One region of the Flavobacterium sp. 22659 genome, then DNA from elsewhere that is predicted to be linked to it. Evidence: riboswitches for the same ligand, from Rfam matches in the RefSeq annotation. Region 1 holds a riboswitch; each other region holds the start of a gene.
The links. A riboswitch is a leader RNA that binds a small molecule or an ion and turns the genes downstream of it on or off. The one in region 1 is predicted to bind S-adenosylmethionine.

Region 1 (4,218 bases):
TCCCGCCATCTTCCCTCACTTCTATTACATCGCTGTAACAATATTTTCCTAACGGATTGGTCCATTTTACATTTCCCCCGCCTGGATTATCTGGAAAATCAGATTGGTATAATTTTTCATTAAAAACCAAAATACCGCAGGTTCCGGGTCCGCCCAAAAATTTATGAGGCGAAAAGAAAATTGCATCTAATTGCTGTTCTGGATCTTTTGGATGCATATCAATTTTGACATACGGTGCCGAAGCTGCAAAATCTACAAAACAAAGTCCGCCGTTTTGGTGCATGATTTTAGCTAATTCATGATAAGGCGTAATAATTCCCGTAACATTCGAACAGCCCGTAAATGAACCTATTTTTAAGCTTCTGTCTGCATATTTTTTGATTTCCTGAGAAAGCACCTTCGGATCGACTAAATTATTTTCATCTGGCGGTAAAATCACAACTTCGGCATTTGTTTCATACCACGAAACCTGATTAGAATGATGCTCCATGTGTGTGATAAAAACGACAGGTCTGTCCTGATCTGATTTTGTTCGCAGAGCCATAATACGCTGCAGTTTCGATAAAGCTGCAGTCATACCGCTTCCGGTTGTTATCAAAACATCTGATTGATTGGCGTTAACCGATTTTTTAATGACATCTCTCGCATACTGATACGCATACGTAGACGTTTTTCCTGTTTGACTTGAAAGTGAATGCGTATTGGCAATCATTGGACCTATTTTGTTGAGCATTATATCTTCGATCGGGATATACAGCCTTCCACTGGCAACCCAGTCAGCATATATCAGATTTTGTTCTCCGTAAACCGATTCGAAAGTATGATCAATTCCTACTGTATTTTCTCTAAACTTAGAAAAGTAACATTCAGACTCTGTTGGTTTTGTTGTTGGCTCAATAGCATTCATTTCCTTTATCATTTTAATTAACTAAATTGTATTTGCATGTGTTTTATTCTTCTTTTTGTCATTTCGACGGAGGAGAAATCACACATGTAACTCGACAAAGATTGACGACTTTCTATATGGATTCTCTAGTGTGATTCCTCGTTCCTCGGAATGACAAGATTGCGTATTTCTTTATCAAATTTTACTTTCTAAAAGTCTTTTTAATGTAGATTGTAATTCTTCTCCGTGCAGATTTTTTGCAACGATTATTCCTTTAGAATCTACTAAATAGTTTCCCGGAATAGCTCTTACACCGTACAATTTGGCAACGGCACTGTTCCAGAAAAGTAAATCAGAAACATGTGTCCAGGTTAAATTATCGTCCTGAATTCCTTTAATCCAGTTTTCTTTCTTTTTATCTAATGAGATTCCCACAATATTGAATCCTTTGTCATGAAATTCTTTGTAAGCGGCTACGATATTTGGATTTTCTCTTCGGCATGGACCGCACCATGAAGCCCAAAAATCGACTAAAGTGTAACCTTTTAAATTATCATAGAGACGAACTGGCTTTCCGTTAGGATCATTGGCTGTAAAATCTGGGGCTTTTTTACCTACTGCTAATCCGTCTAAAACAACAGCCAGTTCTTTTAATTCTTTCACGTAAGTGGTATTTTGAAGACTTTTATCCAGCAGGGCAATATTTTGTGTAATCTGCTCAGGTGTTAATCTGTACGACCAATTTCTGTATAAGACATAAGCAGAAACAATAGATTTTGGATGTTCAGTTATAAATTTGCTGATTTCTGGATCTTTGCTCTTTTTATAGGTTTCGAATAAATCCTGAGAAGCTGAACCCTCAACGACAGAAGCAGTATAATATTTCTTCGGACTCAGCTTTACTGTAATTGGTTCTTTTTCAAGGAAAACATACAAAGGCGAACTTTCTGTGTTTACACTTAATCCGTATAATTCAGGCGTTTTTACTTTTGTTTTAAAACTAAAATTTCCGTCTTTTACTTTTACTGAATCTATTGTGGTAAACATTTTATTGTGAAATTTCTGTAAGTAAACGTATTGTGCAACGGTATCGACAACAGTTCCTTTTAATTGTAAATTACTTTCCTGAGCCTGAGTTTGAACAGCTCCAAGAAACAAAGCAAAACCTAATAGTATTTTTTTCATTTTATTTTTAGTTTTTAGATTAGACAAAAGGGTTTCAGGCCGATGAAAAAACCATCAGCAGATTGTATTTTAAAAAGAAGGTTTAAGAGAGAATTCGTGTTTTTACATTCGAAAAACGGCCAGACTATTTTCTTCTAAAATTATATTCAAAAGCTCATAACCGGCGTATAAAATTGATTCTGTTTTCATTTTAATAAATTTTAATGGATGAACTTATTCAGATTTTGAGGAAATCTTTCTTATCTGCCCGCTTATAGCGGAAGGATTTAGCACCTTATTCGGCAACAGGTTGCTAAGACTTCATTGGGCCTATTCCCTCAGTCTTTCTGGATAAGTATCATTATATAATTTTTCTGTGATACAAATATATACTAATTCTACCAAATTAGTCAAGTATAAAATAAGTTTTTTTCATTTTTATTAAAAAAGTGTTATTCAACAAAATATAAATCACTGTATTTAAACTAATTATACCAAAATATAAATTTAAAAGATGCATCAATTTTATAATGGAAATTCATACATCAATCCCAATATGATTGATTAGCTTGTTTTTATAAGACATAAAAAAAACTCATTTCGGTTATGAAATGAGTTTGTATTTAGAATTATGATTTTAATCCATCAAAATAAGCTGTAGTTTCTTCAATCAAAGCATTCATCAAAACAGAAGCTTTAGTATGTTTTAAAATTGGAGAAATCTGACCGCCCCAAAATAATATCATATCCCATTTTTGTTTATCAAGCGCTGCTTTTCGCAGTGGAGCAATAAAAGTAGTCTGTAATGGAAAAGGCAGAATATCTGATTCTTTTCCCATTATATCTTTAGCAAGCCGGCTTGTAATCCCGCGTCCGAGTCTTCCTGTGTAAGCGCGTGAAAGTGTGGTGTATTTTGCAGCATCAGAAAACAGCATTTCTCTGTGAATTGGCAGTGCATTAGATTCGTTTGTAGCTAAAAAAGCGGTTCCTATCTGGGCAGCACTTGCTCCTAAAGTTAAAGCTGCTGCAATTCCTTTTCCATCAGCAATGCCGCCGGCTGCAATTATGGGTGTTTTTATTTTTTCGCGCATTAACTGCAATAGAACAAAAGTTCCGGTTAAAGAAGCTTCAGATTTATCTAAAAAAGAAGGACGATGTCCGCCTGCTTCAAAACCAGAAGCAATAATCATATCAACGCCTTTGCTGTCCAGAAAAACAGCTTCATCGAGAGTTGTTGCTGCTCCAACCGTTACAATTCCTGATCTTCGGCATTGTTCTAAAACATCATCTGAGGGAACGCCAAACATAAAACTGAAAACTTTTGGCTTAACGTCTAAAATAACCTGCAGCTGATTTTCAAATCTAGATTGAAATGGAGCTGGTTTTTCCGGAAGTGCGATTCCAGCTTCATCATAATACGGTTTAAAAACGGCTTTTGTTTTCTCAAACTGTTCATCGGTTAAACCGCCTTCGGGAATATCATGGTCTGAAACCAAAAGATTGATATTATAGGGTTTATTTGTGGCTGCTTTTAACTGTTTATCAATGTCGAAAATTTCCTGCGGACTCATTGTATAAGCTCCATAACCGCCTAATCCGCCTGCATTAGAAACTGCAGCTGTTAATTCTACACTTGATAAATTGCCTCCAAAAGGGCCTTGTAAAATTGGATAATCAATTCCTAAAAGTTCTTTAGCTTTTGTATTGTACCACATTGCTTCAAGATTTAAATTATCTGCTGGTATCAGTCAGCATTTTGTTAACAATCAGCCATCGGCCGTTAATGTTATGGAAAGATAAAAAATCCCGATAATTAAAGTCATACATTTTAACATTTAATTCGGCTACAGCAATAGAATTTACAACGCTTATATGCAGAATTTCTCCTTTAAACGGCTTACCGGAATCCTTTGGACTTTGTCGGTTTTTAACACCATCCAGATACAAATCGACTGTTTTAAAATAAGGCTGTCCTTTTACATCCCCAAACAGGAATGTTCCGGGTTGAAAAACACTTCCTAAAAGTATTTCATCACCTTCATAAATACCTTTAAAATAATAATTTTCTATGGCATCTGTAATAGCCTGAATTTCTATTTGATTTTCCATTTTAATTGTATTTTGAGCTTTTATGCCCTGAAAATTCCAGAGCATAAAAGCAGTTAATA
Region 2 (4,218 bases), on a different contig from region 1:
CCATTACTTTAAAAATTCGGGCATCGACTCCGGCTTTTCCAAGCAATCCGCGTCCTTCAAGATTTACAAGAGATACGTTTTCTAAAACAGAAAGGGTTTTAATTCCTTCTTTTGCAGAATTAGAAGTGATTAAAGTTCCGTGATTTTCGTGATTGAATGTATTTAAAATACGAAGGGGAATGTTTTTTTCTAATAAAGGAATTATCGTTTTGGCATGCAGAATTGTTGCTCCAAAATTGGCTAATTCATTTGCCTCATTAAACGATAAAAATTCGATTTTTTTAGCATCGGCAACTAAATCTGGATTTGCTGTATAGATTCCGTCAACGTGTGTAAAGTTTTGAAGTTCTTCGGCATCCAGATAATTAGCAATTAACGAAGCTGTATAATTGCTTCCGTTTCTTCCTAAAGTTGTGGTGTCGTTGTTGTTGTTTGAACCAATAAAACCGGTAACGATATTTACTGTTTCACCATTATGAAGTTTGAAATAATTGATAACGTTTTTCTTTGAAAGCTGTTCTAAAGGCTGGGCATCGCCAAATTTAGAATCTGTTTTCAACAATTCTCTCGTATCGACAAAATTGGCAGGAATTCCTTTTTCAATTAAAATTGAAGTCAATAATTTAGCCGAAAGCAATTCTCCTTTTGACAAAATCTGATCTTTAATTTTATTGCTGTAATCACCAATAAGACTAACTCCTTCAAATAATTTATCTAAAATATTGAATTCCTCAGATAAATCTACCTGCGGATAATCTGAAGTCTGGTATGCTTTAAAACTTTCTAATAAAGGCTTATAATTACCGTTTTTAGCAGCAATTCTTAAGATATCTTCTAATTCATCTGTCGCATTTCCTCGGGCAGAAACGACTACGGCAATTTGCTCGCCTTGATTTACTTTATCTGAAATGATTGAAACTACTTTGTTAAGTCCTTCTCCGTTTGATAATGATTTACCTCCAAATTTTAATACTTTCATTTTATTTTGCTATTGTTTCTGCCTTAAAAATATCGGCAAGTAAATGATCTAATTGTTTGTACTCGATTAAAAAAGCGTCATGTCCGTGAACCGAATCAATCTCGCTGTAAAAAACATTGTTTTTAAATTTCTTTAATTCATTGTAGGTTTCCAGATTTTCTTTTGGTGTAAAAAACAAATCTGAGTTGATAGCCACGATATGAATCGCAGCATTTGATTTGGATATTAACGTTTCGAAATCTTCACTATTTCTGGTAATATCGATGGTTTTAAGCAATTGGTTCATCAATTTATAAGATGACAACTGGTATCGCTGCTGCAATTTTTTGCCATGATGTGCCAGCCAGCTTTCTATATTAAAAATCAAAAGATCCTGATTGATGGTTCGCTGAAATTTTTCTTTAAATGATTCCGGAGAACGGTAACACAACATAGCGTGTATTCTGGCATCTTCGATTGGTCTCGAAGAATTGTTTAAAATTTGTTCTTGCAGGAAACAGTTGGCAATCATCCAGTCAGTCGATTTCCAATCGGTAGCAATAGGAATTAAATGTTCTGTAATGTTGGGTTCCAGAGCCAGAATTTCCCAAGCGATTCCTCCGCCGACAGAACCGCCTATTATGGCAAAAACTTTTTCAATATGCAGTGCTTTTAATCCTTTGATGAAGATTTTGGCAATATCTCTGGTTGTAAAATCCTGATAATTCTCGATTATAAACGAATCGGTTCCGTTTCCGGGAACATTAAATGCTAAAACGGTATATTGATTGGTATCGATAGTTTTGGCTTCGCCGATTAGATCACTCCACCAGCCATTTTCGCCGGTAACTTGTGCGTTTCCGGTTAAGGCATGATTAACCAAAACAATTGGAGCTGTATACAACGGTTTTCCGGAAAGTGTAAAACTTAACGGTAACGATTGATACAGTGCACCACTTTCGGTGATGAAATCTTGAATTATAATGGGACTTGGTATATTTTCCAATTTCAAATCTTTTTACTTTTTGATTTGTATGTGGAAATATTAGAAAGAAAGTCTAGAGTTGAAACTAGAAAAATTCTTGTTGTTATCTTTCCACGTTTGGGCGTGGTAGAATGCAGCACCTTCTTCGAATTAACGAAGGGTTGCTAAGGATTCATCGGGTCTAATCCCTCCTCCTTTCTTTATAACATTTTCAATACGTTTTTGAACTTAACGGTGCAAATTAACTACTAATTTCTTAAACTAACAAATTTTATCGAAACTGATTATTCAATTTCTTAAACATAATTCAATCAGAAACTATTGTACGCACAAAATTACCGAACGTTATGCCCAGTAATGTTATGCAGGTTTCAGCCCTGTATGATGGTACTTTTCAACTTAGATGAAAAGCGTTTCATTTTCTTTAGAATACATCAAAAACAATAATGAATTTGGTGCTTTTTTTACCGCTTTTTTATCTGTTTCAGTTATTCCAAAACTTGGGTGGATCAATTCATTTGCTGGCGGCGGATTGTTTCTTTCAGTTTTTGTACTTCTGAATTTTTTTCTTAAGTAGTTAATTGCGCTCATGATGTTTAAGTTTATGTTAGTTATTTTTTAATCTTTATGTTTACTTTAATTCTTTGTTATGATGCTAAATGGAATAAAAAAACCCTTTTGGATTTTTAATACCAAAAGGGTCTAAGTTTTATACAACTTATATATACTTTTAGTATCAACAGACGCATACACAAATACGTGCGACATTGAACATCTTGTTCATCTGTAGGGACTTATTCATTTGTGATTTGACTGTTATTTTTAAAAAATCTTGCATTTAGTATTTTTTATAAACTTTTTTGATGTGATTAAAATCGAAAAAGTGTTTTTGTCTATTTTAACAATTATTACTGCTTTTTTAACAGTTCTAACTTGTCTTACAAATTTGCGAATATTTTTTTAATATTGCAAGTTATAAAAGCTTATTTTTTCTTAAAAAACGTTAAAAAACAGCTTTTTATCGTTAAAAAACATCTTACAAAATTACAATTTGAATTAAAGAAGGTTAAATCCTACAAAAAATATCTAACTTTCTATTTCAATCTGTCAAAGAACTATGTAATATTGAAAACCACTAAAGCCAGACTGCTTCTTTATTTTTTATTTTTTCTGCAACTTTTAGAATATCGGTTATTAAACCTCTCGAAATTGCCTGTTTGCACGGTGATGCACTTTGAAGCACAATTGGAGTATTAGCATATGATTGTGTGTAAATTTCGAAAATAGAATCTGAACCTTTTAACTGGCCAATTGCTGATGTTACAGGTTCTGATACTAATTTTACTTCCAGCGTATTTTTCTCGACATCAAATTCTCCAATATATCGTAAGACGTGATTGTCTTTTTGGGTTATTTTGGCAATTTTAAATGATTTATCAATAGCATCTTTATTCAGTATTCCATTTTTTTCTAAGTGTTCTTCTCTTATCAGAGGATGAATTTTGATATCTGAAAATTCGAATTCTTTTCCTATTTCTCTCGTCAGGATCAATAATTTTCTGGCTGTATCATTTCCAGACAGATCTTCTTTAAATGTAGAACGCATTAATCCGAGAAGGCTGGCATCTTTTAAAATAGAGGAAAAAGTGTTTTCTTCGGCAGAAAAACGATTAAATACATAACTCAGGTTATCTGAAAACACACCTCGTATTTTGGTTATTTTTTCTCCTGAATAATACAAATCTCTTAATGTCTGCAAAACCGGAAATCCTGTATCTACAGAGGTTTCATACAAGAATTCTTTGTCGTATTTTTTAAGATTTTCTCTTATTTTTTTATAGAGATCAATTGGGAGAGTATTGGCTTTTTTATTTACAGCCACGATATTGAATCCGTTTTCGATTAAAGTATTATAATGACCAATCAATTCGTCGCTTGCAGTGGCATCAACGGCAATAAGATTTTCGAATTCGTTTTCTTTTGCAAATTCAATAATATCTTCGACTCTAAACGGAACAGCCAATTCTCTAAAATTGGTTTCCCAGGCATATCCAACACCTTCTTTCTCGAAAAAGGCTACTGTAGAATTGGTGATAATAGGAAAATGAAAATCAACATTTTTGCTTTGCAGAAAAAACTCCTGACTTTCGATAATCTGATTGATTAATGTGCTTCCTATATTTCCTATTCCAAATAGGATGATATTTATTTTAAGCTTTGACATAATTTTAATTTTTAAAATATATCTGTATTATGATTTTCTTTTCATAAAAAA
Region 3 (4,218 bases), on a different contig from region 1:
TTCACGCACCAGTTATTGCAATCGCAGGAGGTTTAGGAAGTTTTGAGCCTCGTAAGCCACTTATCGAAGATATCGAGTTTTATGAAGATAAAGGAGTAAAATACTTCATCAAAAATCCTGAGAAATTCAGAGATAAAAGAGTTGTTATTGCAGGAGGAGGAGATTCAGCATTAGACTGGTCAATTTTCTTAGCAAACGTAGCTTCAGAAGTGACTTTAATCCACAGAAGAAACGAATTCAGAGGAGCTTTAGATTCAGTAGAAAAAGTACAGGAATTAAAATCAGCTGGAAAAATTAAATTAATCACTCCAGCAGAAGTTATCGGAATCAATGGTGCTGAGCATGTTGAGTCATTAGATATCGAAGAAAACGGAGCACACCGTAAAATCGAATGTGATTATTTCATCCCGCTTTTCGGATTAACACCAAAATTAGGTCCAATTGGCGACTGGGGATTAGAAATCGAGAAAAATGCCATTAAAGTAAACAATGCATTAGATTACCAAACTAATATTCCAGGAATCTTCGCTATTGGAGACGTAAATACATACCCAGGAAAATTAAAGTTAATCCTTTGTGGTTTCCACGAAGCAACTTTAATGTGCCAGGCTGCATACGGAATCATCAACCCAGGTAAAAAATATGTATTGAAATATACAACAGTTTCTGGTGTAGACGGTTTCGACGGAACTCGTAAAGAAGCTCCAAAAGCGGTTGTGAAAGCGATTGTTTAATCTGAGATGCTGAGGTTCTAAGGGACTAAGACGCTAAGGTTTTTTTATATAGAAAGCTCAAACTTTTAGTTTGGGTTTTTTTTATTTGTATCTTTCAAGTTTATTAAATTTGATAAAAAAATAAAAAATTTTTGCGCTTAAGTTATTGAAAATGATAAAGTTAATTGTGGAAGAAATCAAATGAAAATATACAGTTTAATTTATATTGTTCTTCTAATTCCTATTTGTTCGTTTGCTCAAGTGAGACCAGAAAAATCAGAAGTTCAGAAAATAATCAGAAACAGTAAGGTAGAAATGAAAAAGGGTAAATTTTCTTTGCCTTCAGATAAATCTTGGAAATTTAACAATGCAGACAGTTTGTATTTTAAACAAGATACACTAAACGCTTTTGTGTATAAATCATCAAAACATAAAAACTTCTGTCAATTAATTGATTGGACATTTTATCGAAATAATGCGTTTATTTTAGGTCAAGAATCAAGCTGTGATGAGCCTTCAACTAGAAAAGTTTTGAAACATCCGAGCGACTATTTTACTCTTGCTGTTTATTCTGTAAAAAATGAAACTATGATTGATATTCTTAGATATGACAAAATGATTGTAGAATCTTTTATAGTAATTGGAATAGAAGAGAATAATGATTATTCGAACATAAAACTCATAAGAAGATTTAACGCAAACTAGTTTAGTTATAATTCCCGTCATATCTCAAAAACAAAGTAAAACCAAAACTCAGTATCTTACTTTTTTTGTGTCTGACAGAAACCTTAGCGCCTTAGCGCCTAAGTCCCTCAGAACCTTAGAAAAAAAACATTTGCAAATCGAAACCCTATTTCATACCTTTGCACTGTTCTTAAAATTATTGTCAGTTATCACGAAAGGCGGAGGGATAGACCCGATGAAACCTTAGCAACCCTTTATCATAAAGAAGGTGCTAAATTCTACTTTATACGACATTTTCCAGTATTAAAGATAGATAACACAAATACATACTCGTATTTCTCAAAACTTTTCCAGACAACATACAATATTTACTGAAATAACTCAGTAAAGGAGCGAATCATTGGCGCATTTTTGCAGTCAATAGTTCCCGCTTTTCGTTGCAATCATTTTGCTTTTTAAAGATAAAAGCAAAATGATTTCCTCTTCAATCGGGGCTAATGAGCCAGCAATAGTGCCCTTTTGGAATTAATGTAAAAAAAATATCCGAAGTAAATCGATAGGTTTAAACTTCATAATTATAATAAAAAAACTTAGCATCTTAGTCCCGATAGCTATCGGGATAGTTTTAGAAGCTAAAAAAAGAAGCCATGGCAATAACAATTCAAGAAGCAATAAAAAAAAATATCCTAATCCTTGATGGAGCAATGGGAACAATGTTGCAACGCTATAATTTCTCAGAAGAAGATTTCAGAGGAGAGCGTTTCAAAGATTTCCCGCATCCGTTAAAAGGTAACAACGATTTACTATCCCTAACACAACCACAAGCAATCCGCGATGTTCATGCGGCTTATTATGAAGCTGGTGCTGATATCGTAGAAACCAATACTTTCTCAGGAACGACAATCGGTATGGCCGATTATCATATGGAAGATTTGGTTTACGAATTAAACTACGAATCGGCAAAAATTGCAAGACAAGTAGCCGATGAGTTTACCGCAAAAAATCCTGACAAACCTCGTTTCGTAGCCGGTTCAATCGGACCGACAAACCGTACAGCAAGTATGTCGCCAGATGTAAACGATCCAGGTTACAGAGCCGTAACGTTTGACGATTTACGAATTGCTTACAAACAACAAGCAGAAGCTTTAATGGATGGAGGATGCGATTTACTTTTAGTAGAAACAATCTTCGATACGCTAAATGCAAAAGCTGCGCTTTTTGCAATCGAAGAAGTAAAAGAAGAACGCAACATCGATATTCCAATCATGGTTTCAGGAACAATTACAGATGCTTCTGGAAGAACACTTTCTGGGCAGACTGTTGAAGCTTTCTTGATTTCAGTTTCGCATATTCCGTTATTAAGTGTAGGATTCAATTGCGCTCTTGGAGCCGATTTGTTGAAACCGTATTTAAAAACATTAGCGCATAACACAAGCTTTAATGTGTCGGCACATCCAAACGCAGGTTTACCAAATGCTTTCGGACAATATGACGAAACACCAGAACAGACTCAGGTATTCATTAAAGAGTATTTAGAAGATAATTTAATCAATATCATCGGAGGTTGTTGCGGAACAACGCCAGATCATATTCGATTAATGGCTGAGGTGGCGAAGGATTATAAACCGAGAGTTGCGCCAACTTTTGAATAATTTAGAAAATTTTGTACAAATAAAAATTATGCTAAAAACAAGTAAAATTCTTTTGATTTTTATTTTACTTAATTTTTGTTCTTGTGATAAATTAGATACAAGAGAACTGATTGTTAAAAATAGTTCTGATAAAATAATATATAGTATTCTATCCGAAAATGATAGTATGAATGATTCAGGCTTTTATTATGAATATCAAGATGATTTTAATGAAAGTAAAAGAGAAGATTATGATGCTCCATTTGTTTTCGAGGAAATCATGAGCGGAAAAATGATTGCTAATAGCGATAGACCGAGATATTGGAATAATTATTTTCAAAGATTAGAAGACAAAAAAGCAAGGTTATTTATAGTAGAAAAGGATAGTGTAGATAAATATGGTTGGAAAACAATATTTGCTAACAATATTTACAGTAAAAAATATTTTATCACTCTTGATAAATTGGATAGCCTTAACTGGCAAATTGAATATAAAGGGGATAATTGAGAGAATCGTGAGAATGAATTTCTTATGAAACTGAATTTGCGTGAGGAATAGAAGCGGTTAGCCCACAGCCTGACGAAGGAAGAGCGAGGACTAATAGCGGATAGCCCGGTCCGAAGGGACACGCCCAAAATAAGATTGAAGAATAAATACATAATCCTAAAATAGTTTTTAGGATTTGAAATATTAGAATGAGATTGCTTCGTTCCTCACAAAGACAAGCAAAAAGTAAATTAAATGTTCCATAGGAACAATGGATTGGTAGAAAATGACAGAAAAAAGAAGAGACCTTGTATTATCAGGATTAGAACCGTTGATTATTACGCCGGAAAGTGTTTTCGTGAATGTTGGTGAGCGTACAAACGTAACAGGTTCAAGAAAATTCTTGAGATTAATCAAGGAAGAGAAATATGACGAGGCGCTTGATATTGCAAGACAACAAGTAGAAGGCGGGGCACAGATCATCGATATTAATATGGATGAAGGAATGCTTGACGGAGTTACTGCAATGACTAAATTTTTGAATTTAATTGCTGCAGAACCAGACATTTCGAGAGTGCCGATTATGATCGACAGTTCGAAATGGGAAATCATCGAAGCAGGTCTAAAAGTAGTACAAGGAAAAAGCGTTGTAAACTCGATTTCGTTAAAAGAAGGAGAAGAAGCCTTTATTCACCACGCCAAA

Region 2: linked by a shared signal. The riboswitch ahead of ACTJIW_RS09235 (alpha/beta fold hydrolase) and the one ahead of ACTJIW_RS02390 (redoxin domain-containing protein) in region 1 are both predicted to bind S-adenosylmethionine.
Region 3: linked by a shared signal. The riboswitch ahead of ACTJIW_RS09315 (homocysteine S-methyltransferase family protein) and the one ahead of ACTJIW_RS02390 (redoxin domain-containing protein) in region 1 are both predicted to bind S-adenosylmethionine.

The regions. Positions count from the first base shown of each region.
Region 1 is NZ_JBQEMU010000002.1:38,447-42,664, forward strand. Features, by position in the region: gene ACTJIW_RS02385 (aminotransferase class V-fold PLP-dependent enzyme) at 1-907, opposite strand, end outside; gene ACTJIW_RS02390 (redoxin domain-containing protein) at 1,082-2,071, opposite strand; SAM riboswitch class I at 2,308-2,408, opposite strand; gene ACTJIW_RS02395 (NAD(P)H-dependent flavin oxidoreductase) at 2,680-3,765, opposite strand; gene ACTJIW_RS02400 (nuclear transport factor 2 family protein) at 3,782-4,218, opposite strand, start outside.
Region 2 is NZ_JBQEMU010000007.1:11,098-15,315, reverse strand. Features, by position in the region: gene thrA (bifunctional aspartate kinase/homoserine dehydrogenase I) at 1-979, opposite strand, end outside; gene ACTJIW_RS09235 (alpha/beta fold hydrolase) at 981-1,964, opposite strand; SAM riboswitch class I at 2,044-2,152, opposite strand; gene ACTJIW_RS09230 (hypothetical protein) at 2,343-2,534, opposite strand; gene ACTJIW_RS09225 (aspartate kinase) at 3,079-4,167, opposite strand.
Region 3 is NZ_JBQEMU010000007.1:29,355-33,572, forward strand. Features, by position in the region: gene ACTJIW_RS09305 (NAD(P)/FAD-dependent oxidoreductase) at 1-734, shown strand, start outside; gene ACTJIW_RS09310 (hypothetical protein) at 915-1,418, shown strand; SAM riboswitch class I at 1,601-1,717, shown strand; gene ACTJIW_RS09315 (homocysteine S-methyltransferase family protein) at 2,045-3,049, shown strand; gene ACTJIW_RS09320 (hypothetical protein) at 3,078-3,536, shown strand; gene metH (methionine synthase) at 3,802-4,218, shown strand, end outside.